2 regions of the Planococcus alkaliphilus genome follow, and region 2 is predicted to be linked to the other one. Evidence: a T-box and tRNA genes for the amino acid it is inferred to sense, from the RefSeq annotation. Region 2 holds a T-box; the other holds one or more tRNA genes.
What was found. A T-box is a leader RNA that pairs with one kind of tRNA and senses whether it is charged. The one in region 2 lies ahead of ileS (isoleucine--tRNA ligase), so its partner is inferred to be a tRNA-Ile.
Positions count from the first base shown of each region.

Region 1: it encodes a tRNA-Ile, which carries the amino acid that the T-box ahead of ileS (isoleucine--tRNA ligase) is inferred to sense. The anticodon was not compared.

Region 1 covers NZ_CM168060.1:1,261,784-1,266,175, reverse strand. The annotation lists gene AC2EXB_RS06600 (1,4-dihydroxy-2-naphthoate polyprenyltransferase) at 1-899, shown strand, start outside; gene AC2EXB_RS06595 (DMT family transporter) at 1,093-2,079, shown strand; tRNA gene AC2EXB_RS06590 (tRNA-Glu) at 2,145-2,216, opposite strand; tRNA gene AC2EXB_RS06585 (tRNA-Ser) at 2,223-2,313, opposite strand; tRNA gene AC2EXB_RS06580 (tRNA-Asn) at 2,318-2,392, opposite strand; tRNA gene AC2EXB_RS06575 (tRNA-Ile) at 2,394-2,470, opposite strand; tRNA gene AC2EXB_RS06570 (tRNA-Gly) at 2,481-2,554, opposite strand; tRNA gene AC2EXB_RS06565 (tRNA-Phe) at 2,560-2,635, opposite strand; tRNA gene AC2EXB_RS06560 (tRNA-Asp) at 2,655-2,730, opposite strand; tRNA gene AC2EXB_RS06555 (tRNA-Met) at 2,734-2,810, opposite strand; tRNA gene AC2EXB_RS06550 (tRNA-Ser) at 2,886-2,978, opposite strand; tRNA gene AC2EXB_RS06545 (tRNA-Ile) at 2,994-3,070, opposite strand; tRNA gene AC2EXB_RS06540 (tRNA-Met) at 3,079-3,152, opposite strand; tRNA gene AC2EXB_RS06535 (tRNA-Ala) at 3,174-3,249, opposite strand; tRNA gene AC2EXB_RS06530 (tRNA-Pro) at 3,256-3,332, opposite strand; tRNA gene AC2EXB_RS06525 (tRNA-Arg) at 3,358-3,434, opposite strand; tRNA gene AC2EXB_RS06520 (tRNA-Leu) at 3,478-3,566, opposite strand; tRNA gene AC2EXB_RS06515 (tRNA-Gly) at 3,597-3,671, opposite strand; tRNA gene AC2EXB_RS06510 (tRNA-Leu) at 3,677-3,761, opposite strand; tRNA gene AC2EXB_RS06505 (tRNA-Lys) at 3,783-3,858, opposite strand; tRNA gene AC2EXB_RS06500 (tRNA-Thr) at 3,869-3,944, opposite strand; tRNA gene AC2EXB_RS06495 (tRNA-Val) at 3,958-4,033, opposite strand; rRNA gene rrf (5S ribosomal RNA) at 4,043-4,158, opposite strand; rRNA gene AC2EXB_RS06485 (23S ribosomal RNA) at 4,301-4,392, opposite strand, start outside.
Region 2 covers NZ_CM168060.1:2,375,299-2,379,690, forward strand. The annotation lists gene ileS (isoleucine--tRNA ligase) at 33-2,789, opposite strand; T-box leader at 2,833-3,050, opposite strand; gene AC2EXB_RS12780 (DivIVA domain-containing protein) at 3,112-3,627, opposite strand; gene AC2EXB_RS12785 (YlmH family RNA-binding protein) at 3,721-4,392, opposite strand, start outside.

The DNA.
Region 1 (4,392 bases), 1.1 Mb from region 2:
TTCAGGCAGACAGCGGCTGGCGCGTATGGTGGCAATTAACCCGTCCCCATACTTTAACCGCATCGTTTGCTCCCGTTTTTTTAGGCACCATGATTGCCATCAACTATACGGATATCCATTGGGGATTATTTCTGGCTATGCTCATTGCGAGTTTATTGATCCAGGCAGCAACCAATATGTTCAATGAGTATTATGATTTTGCTCGAGGATTGGATAATGAAAAATCGGTCGGTATCGGCGGTGCCATTGTCCGAAACGGTGTTAAACCAAAAACTGTTTTATCACTTGCCTTGTTTCTCTATTTAATCGCTGCTGTCATCGGCATTTGGATTTGCTCTCAAACCAGCTGGTGGCTGCTTGTGGTAGGCGGTGCTGCAATGGCTATTGGCTATTTGTATACAGGCGGACCTTACCCAATCGCTTACACGCCATTTGGTGAATTATTCTCTGGAGTCGTTATGGGCTATTTGATTGTAATCATTGCGTTCTATATCCAAACGATGTCTGTAACAGTAGAAGCTTCATTGCTAGCTGTACCAAGCACCTTACTAGTTGCAGCTATCATGATGACCAATAATATCCGTGATATGGTCGGAGACGCTGCAAGCGGCCGTAAAACTCTAGTGATCCTGGCAGGCAGACCAGCCGGAGTCGCGATATTAGCATCGTTCTTTGCCATTTCTTATCTATGGATCTTAGCATTAGTGATTTTCAATGATTTAACGCCATGGACCCTTTTAGTATTCCTTAGCGCTCCTAAAGCGTTGAATGTAGTAAAAACTTTTAGACGCTACACAAAACCATTAGAAGTCATGCCTGCAATGAAAGCGACAGGCATTACAAATACCTTATTCGCCTTCTTGCTGGGCATTGGGCTTCTCATTCATCATCTTCTTTAAAACAGCACCGGATCTATTCATCGCTGCAGAGACAAAATCAATAATTAAGTTTTATTAGAAGCCATGGGCCTTTCCAACAAGTTTTTACTCAACTTATTGGAAAGGCCCTTTTTGTTACTTGACCTTGTTGACCGAAATTTTCAAAAACGATATATTAGAATAAATTTATATATAGCTAAAGTGAGGTGAACCAATGAGACCAATAATAATCGGAGTAATCGCTGCCTTCTTTTTCGCTTTCACATTCGTTTTCAATGCCAGTATGGAAGCAACAGGTGGAAGCTGGCTCTGGAGCGCATCTTTACGCTACATCTTTATGATCCCGTTTCTTTTAGTGATAGTACTGGCACGCAGAAACTTAATTCCTCTCTTTAAGCAAATGAGAAAGGCCCCCATGAGCTGGCTGCTATGGAGTTTTATCGGGTTCGTACTTTTCTATGCGCCATTATGCTTTGCCGCAGCCTATTCACCCGGCTGGCTTATTGCTGGAACTTGGCAGATAACGATCATTTCGGGCTCATTGCTTGCCCCTCTTTTTTTCTATACAATACAAACAGCAAAAGGCCAAATCCAATTGAGAGAAAAAATTCCTTATAAAGGATTAGCTTTTTCTTTTCTTATTTTGCTAGGAGTTATTATCATGCAACTAGAACATGCACAAGAAATCCCTCTTCAAACGTTTTTAATGGGATTTTTGCCCGTTTTAGTCGCCTCCTTCGCCTTCCCATTGGGCAACCGGAAAATGATGGCGCTTTGCAATGACCAGCTAGACGCTTACCAGCGCGTTCTTGGAATGACTTTAGCAAGTCTTCCTTTTTGGTTGGTGTTATCTTTCTTTGCACTAGCAACTGAAGGACTCCCAAGTATAAACCAAAGCTTGCAATCGCTAATAGTAGCAGTGAGTTCTGGTGTCATAGCTACAGTTCTGTTTTTTAAAGCTACCGATTTGGTTCGAAAAGATATGAAAAAACTAGCGGCAGTAGAAGCGACACAGTCACTAGAAGTGCTTTTTGCGTTATTTGGCGAAATTCTTATCTTATCGATCGCTTTGCCTACACCACTTTCCTGGGTTGGCATTGCCATCGTCATGGCTGGCATGATTATCCATAGCCAGCTCTCTGCAATCAAACTAACCCGGAACACAAACATAGAGACCTTAACTAAAAAGCAGCCGCTTTAAAATAAACAGCTGCTTTTTTTACGCAAAAAAAAATGCCATGCAAATGAATGCATGACACTTTTATATGACCCCTACGGGATTCGAACCCGTGTTACCGCCGTGAAAGGGCGGTGTCTTAACCGCTTGACCAAGGGGCCAATTACTGGCGGAGAAGGAGGGATTTGAACCCTCGCGCCGGTTTCCCGACCTACACCCTTAGCAGGGGCGCCTCTTCAGCCACTTGAGTACTTCCCCAGTATGGCTCCGAAGGTAGGACTCGAACCTACGACCATCGCATTAACAGTGCGGTGCTCTACCACTGAGCTACTTCGGAATGGTGGGCCTAAATGGACTCGAACCATCGACCTCACGCTTATCAGGCGTGCGCTCTAACCAGCTGAGCTATAGGCCCATATGTATAATGGAGCGGGTGAAGGGAATCGAACCCTCATCATCAGCTTGGAAGGCTGAGGTTTTACCACTAAACTACACCCGCATAAATGGTGGGTCAGGACGGAATCGAACCGCCGACACTTAGAGCTTCAATCTAATGCTCTACCAACTGAGCTACTGACCCACATTTGAAAGATAAAAAATGGCGGTCCCGACCGGGATCGAACCGGCGATCTCCTGCGTGACAGGCAGGCATGTTAACCGCTACACCACGGGACCATTTGGTTGCGGGGGCAGGATTTGAACCTGCGACCTCCGGGTTATGAGCCCGACGAGCTACCGAACTGCTCTACCCCGCGATAATAATATTGATATTAGTTTCTTCTATTATATAGAAGTTTTAAAAAGGATAGTCCACACATTTTTTATAAAGATGGAGGAGGAAGAGGGATTCGAACCCCCGCGGGATTTGACTCCCCTGTCGGTTTTCAAGACCGATCCCTTCAGCCAAACTTGGGTATTCCTCCGTGATAATAGGTAAATGGTGGACCTTGCAGGACTCGAACCTGCGACCGGACGGTTATGAGCCGTCTGCTCTAACCAACTGAGCTAAAGGTCCTAAAAAAGTGGCGGCAGAGGGGATCGAACCCCCGACCTTACGGGTATGAACCGTACGCTCTAGCCAGCTGAGCTACGCCGCCAGGATCTTTATAATATATAGTTGGTGGAGCCTAGCGGGATCGAACCGCTGACCTCCTGCGTGCAAGGCAGGCGCTCTCCCAGCTGAGCTAAGGCCCCATTGAATGGTCGGGAAGACAGGATTCGAACCTGCGACCCCTTGGTCCCAAACCAAGTGCTCTACCAAGCTGAGCTACTTCCCGAACTTAAATGCTGAGTGTAAAAATATGGCGCGCCCGAGAGGACTCGAACCTCTAACCGCTTGATTCGTAGTCAAGTACTCTATCCAATTGAGCTACGGGCGCTTATTCATGATGAAAACCTGACGGTTTTTTCTGCAAACAAAGATGGTGCCGAGGACCGGAATCGAACCGGTACGGTAGTCACCTACCGCAGGATTTTAAGTCCTGTGCGTCTGCCAGTTCCGCCACCCCGGCATGGGTCGGCTTTGAATTGCTGCAAAAAATTGGAGCGGAAGACGGGGGTCGAACCCGCGACCTCCACCTTGGCAAGGTGGCGTTCTACCACTGAACTACTTCCGCAAAAATGGTGCGGGTGAAGGGAGTCGAACCCCCACGCCCGAAGGCGCTAGATCCTAAGTCTAGTGCGTCTGCCAGTTCCGCCACACCCGCGTGGCAATAATGAAATTAAAATGGTGAGCCATGAAGGATTCGAACCTTCGACCCTCTGATTAAAAGTCAGATGCTCTACCAACTGAGCTAATGGCTCTCATGAAAAGTGGTGCCGGAGAAAGGACTTGAACCCTCAACCTACTGATTACAAGTCAGTTGCTCTACCAGTTGAGCTACTCCGGCGAAAGAGAAAAAATGGTGGAGGATGACGGGATCGAACCGCCGACCCTCTGCTTGTAAGGCAGATGCTCTCCCAGCTGAGCTAATCCTCCAGTATGTATGCCCAGCGACGTCCTACTCTCACAGGGGGAGACCCCCAACTACCATCGGCGCAAAAGAGCTTAACTTCCGTGTTCGGGATGGGAACGGGTGTGGCCTCTTTGCCATCATCACTGGACTATTTGATTTTTGAAAGACAAGTTTTATTATACCAATTCTGACTGGTATTTCAAGCTTTTTTTAAAAAAACTTTTGCCTTATTCTTTCAAAACTGGATATTCGACATGAAACCAACGCAACGCGCTCTTCAGAAAGCCATTTTGGTTAAGTCCTCGATCGATTAGTATTCGTCAGCTGCACGTGTCGCCACGCTTCCACCTCGAACCTATCTACCTCATCGTCTTTGAGGGAT
Region 2 (4,392 bases):
AACCTGATTCGGTTCTTCCTGCTCTCTAACTATTAAGCGTATTGCGTTTCTACAACACTTGCGCAGCGTGGGCAAAGCGTCGGATGCACTTCGCTTTGGCCGATTTCTTTTGAAACCGTCCAGCAGCGTTCACATTTTTCGCCTTCCGCTTTTTCAACAACAACTGCCGCGTCGTTTAATTTCAATGCGTTTTCCGGCGCTTCTGCACCGCCAAATTCATACTGGGAAACGATGAACAATTGAGCTACATTGTCGTCTACGGAAGATAACAAGTTTTTCAATTCTTCATTGCCGAAAACGGTAACTTTCGCTTCCAGCGACTTCCCGATGACTTTCGCAGCACGGGCTTCTTCCAGCGCTTTCAAGACTGCATCACGGACGTCCATGAATTGGGACCATTTTGCTTCCAAATCAGCGAATGCTGGATTTTCCTGGCTTTCTGGGAAGTCCGTAAGCTGAACGCTTTCTTCTTCCACGAAGCCTAGGTAGCCCCACATTTCATCTGTTGTATGCGGAATGATCGGCGTTGCCAATTTCAAGATCGCCATCAACGAATCGAACATGACCGTTTGCATCGCACGGCGATGCGGATGGTCAGCTGCTTCGATATATACGACATCTTTTGCGACATCCAGATAGAATGAACTCAAATCATTTTGGCAGTAGCCGTTCAATGCGTGGTAGATGGACGAGAACTCGTAAGTTTCATAGCCTTTCTTCACCGCATCAATCATTTTGTTTAGCTTCATGACCATGTATTGATCCATTTCGCGCATATCTTCAAATGCTACGCGATGCTCTTTTTCGTTGAAATCCGCCAAGTTCCCGTGAAGGAATTTCAGCGTATTGCGGATTTTGCGGTAAACTTCCGATACTTGCTTGAAGTTTTCATCCGAAACGCGCACGTCCGCTGTGTAGTCGACAGATGCAACCCATAGGCGCAAGATATCTGCCCCCATTTGGTTCATCACTTTCGCAGGTATGATGACGTTCCCCAGTGATTTACTCATCTTGCGGCCGTTGCCATCCAATGTGAAGCCATGGCTCAATACGCCTTTATAAGGTGCAATTCCGTTGATCGCGACACTTGTTGATAGAGATGAGTTGAACCAGCCGCGGTACTGGTCAGATCCTTCCAGATACAAATCAGCTGGATATTGAAGATCTTCGCGCTCATCCAACACACCTTGGTGAGACGATCCAGAATCGAACCAAACATCCATGATGTCCGTTTCTTTTGTGAAAATGCCGTTCGGGCTGCTTGGATGCGTAAACCCAGCTGGCAAAAGCTCTGCTACTGAGCGTTCGAACCATACGTTCGACCCGTGTTCACGGAATAAACCGGAAATGTGGGCAATCGTTTCATCTGTGATGATCGGGTCGCCATTTTCAGCGTAAAATACAGGAATCGGCACCCCCCATACACGCTGGCGTGAAATATTCCAATCGCCGCGGTCGCGCAGCATATTGAATAATCTTGTTTCGCCCCATGCAGGAGTGAACGTTGTTTCATTGATCGCTTTCAAAATCTGGTCACGGAAAGCTTCGATTGAAACGAACCATTGAGCCGTCGCTCGGTAGATAACCGGCTTTTTCGTACGCCAGTCATGCGGATACGAGTGCGTGATGAACGATAGTTTTTCCAGCGCTCCTGCCGCATCCAAAGCTTCTGTGATTGATTTATTGGCTTTGTCATAGAATTCGCCTTCGAATCCAGGAGCTTCAGCCGTCATGACACCGCGCTCATCCACCGGGCACAGAACATCCAAGCCGTATTTTTTACCGACTAGGAAATCGTCTTCCCCGTGTCCAGGCGCTGTATGAACGCATCCTGTACCGGAATCTGTCGTAACGTGGTCGCCGAGCATCACAAGCGAAGTGCGGTCATACAATGGGTGTTTCGCCAAAATATGCTCCAGTTTTTCGCCTTTCATTTCGCGAACCACTTCATAATCAGTCCAGCCCAGTTCCTGTGCAACGTCTTCGAGCAACGCACGGGCGATGACGTAAAGAGAGCCGTTCACTGATACTTCCACATAGTCAAGATCCGCATGAACCGTAATTCCCAAGTTCGCTGGAATCGTCCAAGGCGTTGTTGTCCAAATGACTAATTTCGTGCCTTCTGCCAATACGCCTTTGCCGTCCGTCACTGGGAATGAAACATAAATGGATGGAGATTTTTTATCCTGATACTCGATTTCAGCTTCCGCTAAAGAAGATTCACTTGATGGGGACCAGTAAACCGGCTTCAAGCCTTTGTAAATATAGCCTTTGCTCGCCATTTTACCGAATACTTCGATTTGGCGCGCTTCATAAGCAGGCTTTAGCGTAACGTACGGATTTTCCCAATCGCCTCGGACACCGATGCGCTTGAACTGTGAACGCTGGTTGTCGATTTGTTCATACGCATATTCTTCACAAAGCTTGCGGAATTCAGCAAGCGACATTTCTTTGCGGTTAACGCCTTTATTGGTCAATGCCTGTTCAATCGGCAAACCGTGCGTATCCCAGCCTGGAACATACGGCGCATGGAAGCCCATCATCGAACGGGAACGGACGATCATATCTTTTAACACTTTGTTCAACGCATGCCCCATATGAAGATCGCCATTTGCATACGGCGGGCCATCATGAAGGATGAAGAACGGACGCCCTTTAGTGCGCTCCAATGATTTCTGGTAAATGTTCATATCATCCCATTTTTTCTGCATTTCCGGTTCCCGGTTCGGCAAATTGCCGCGCATCGGAAAATCGGTTTTCGGCATCAATAACGTATCTTTGTATTCCATCAAAATTCCTCCTATAGACATAATAAAAAGCCCCCCATCCCTGGAAAGGGACGAGGAGCTTAAACTCGCGGTACCACCCTTGTTGCAGCTAAATTTAAGCTGCCACTCGATCGCCGTAACGTGGCGTAGACGGTTTTGGCTACTCCAGTTCACCAAAACGGCTCAAGAGTGATTTCATCAGAACATCCTTCACCAGGCTCCCACTATCCCTGGATCGCTTTGTCGAATTGAACTGAATACTGTCTCTATCAATGCGTTTGTATATAGTCGTTATAAAAACCATTTCATGTAATTATAAAAGCAAGCTGTAAAAGCGTCAAGTTCAGTATTCTTCTTTTTTCGCTTCAAGCTTATCCAGATTGGTTGTATCGATATCGTATTCCATCAAAGTTTCCCAGTCATCCGTATCAATCAGATCCAGCTGCGCTTCAACAAGCATTCTGAAACGATTGCGGAATACTTTGGATTGCTTTTTCAACTCATCGATTTCCATTGCGATGCGGCGGGCTTTCGTCAGAGACTCATTGACGATGCGGTCAGCGTTTTTCTCCGCTTCGCGGACAATCAACTTCGCTTCTTTTTGTGAATTGCGGCGCACTTCTTCTGCCGCTTCTTGAGCGACGACAATCGATTTCTGCAAAGTGGATTCGATGGTCGTGAAATGGCCGACGCGTTCATCCGTCTGTTTTAAACGCTCTTCCAATTCTTTTTTCTCTTTCAGCAAAAGCTCGTAGTCTTTGATGATCTGATCCAGGAATTCATTGACCTCGTCTTCCTGATATCCTCTGAACCCTCGGCTAAACTCTTTATTATGTATATCCAGCGGGGATAATGGCATTTCGTGCACCTCTCCTTAACATCTCGTCGTAATTTACATTATACAGTCCATTGGCATAAATATCAGTAATATTTCGTAATTTTTCAGAACCGCTTATTTGCTGCTTTCCAAACGGCCAATCTGGAGGCGGATTTTATCTTTTTTTGTACGCCCTTCCACCATCAGCACTTTCACGCGGCCAAGCCCTCTCGATGACAGCATATCAGATTCGTGCAATTCAAATGAAGGCTGTTCCTGAACCGTCCAATTCACTTTCACTTTGCCGCCCGTGATCAACGAAGACGCTTTTTGGCGCGAAATATTGTAGACAGAGCTCATCACGGTATCAAGTCTCATCGAGCTGACTGTGTGGCTTTCCTCAGACCATTCTTCTTTTACGGTGATAAACTCTTCTTCGTTTGTTATTTCCTCCAGATGCACCTTCACTTTTGAAGCAGACGTGAAATTCGCATGCAAATACGCGCTTACTTCATCAGCGACCGCTAACTGGATGGTTTGCCCATCAATCCGGATATCGCCAAATTTATTGCGGTCCAACCCGATAGCCATCATAGAGCCCAGCACTTCCGGGTGCTGCAGCGTTACAAATTTTGTCGGATACTTCAGTTCATAGACCGTAATTCGGAAATCTTCTTGCTGGACTTCATAATAAGACGGATACAAGAGCACGCGCTGCCGCTCAGCGTCTTCAAACAAACCGGAAGCGGCCATTTGAATATCGCTTGAACCAAGCACAGCCTGTACGATAAAGCGCTGGCGCGGATC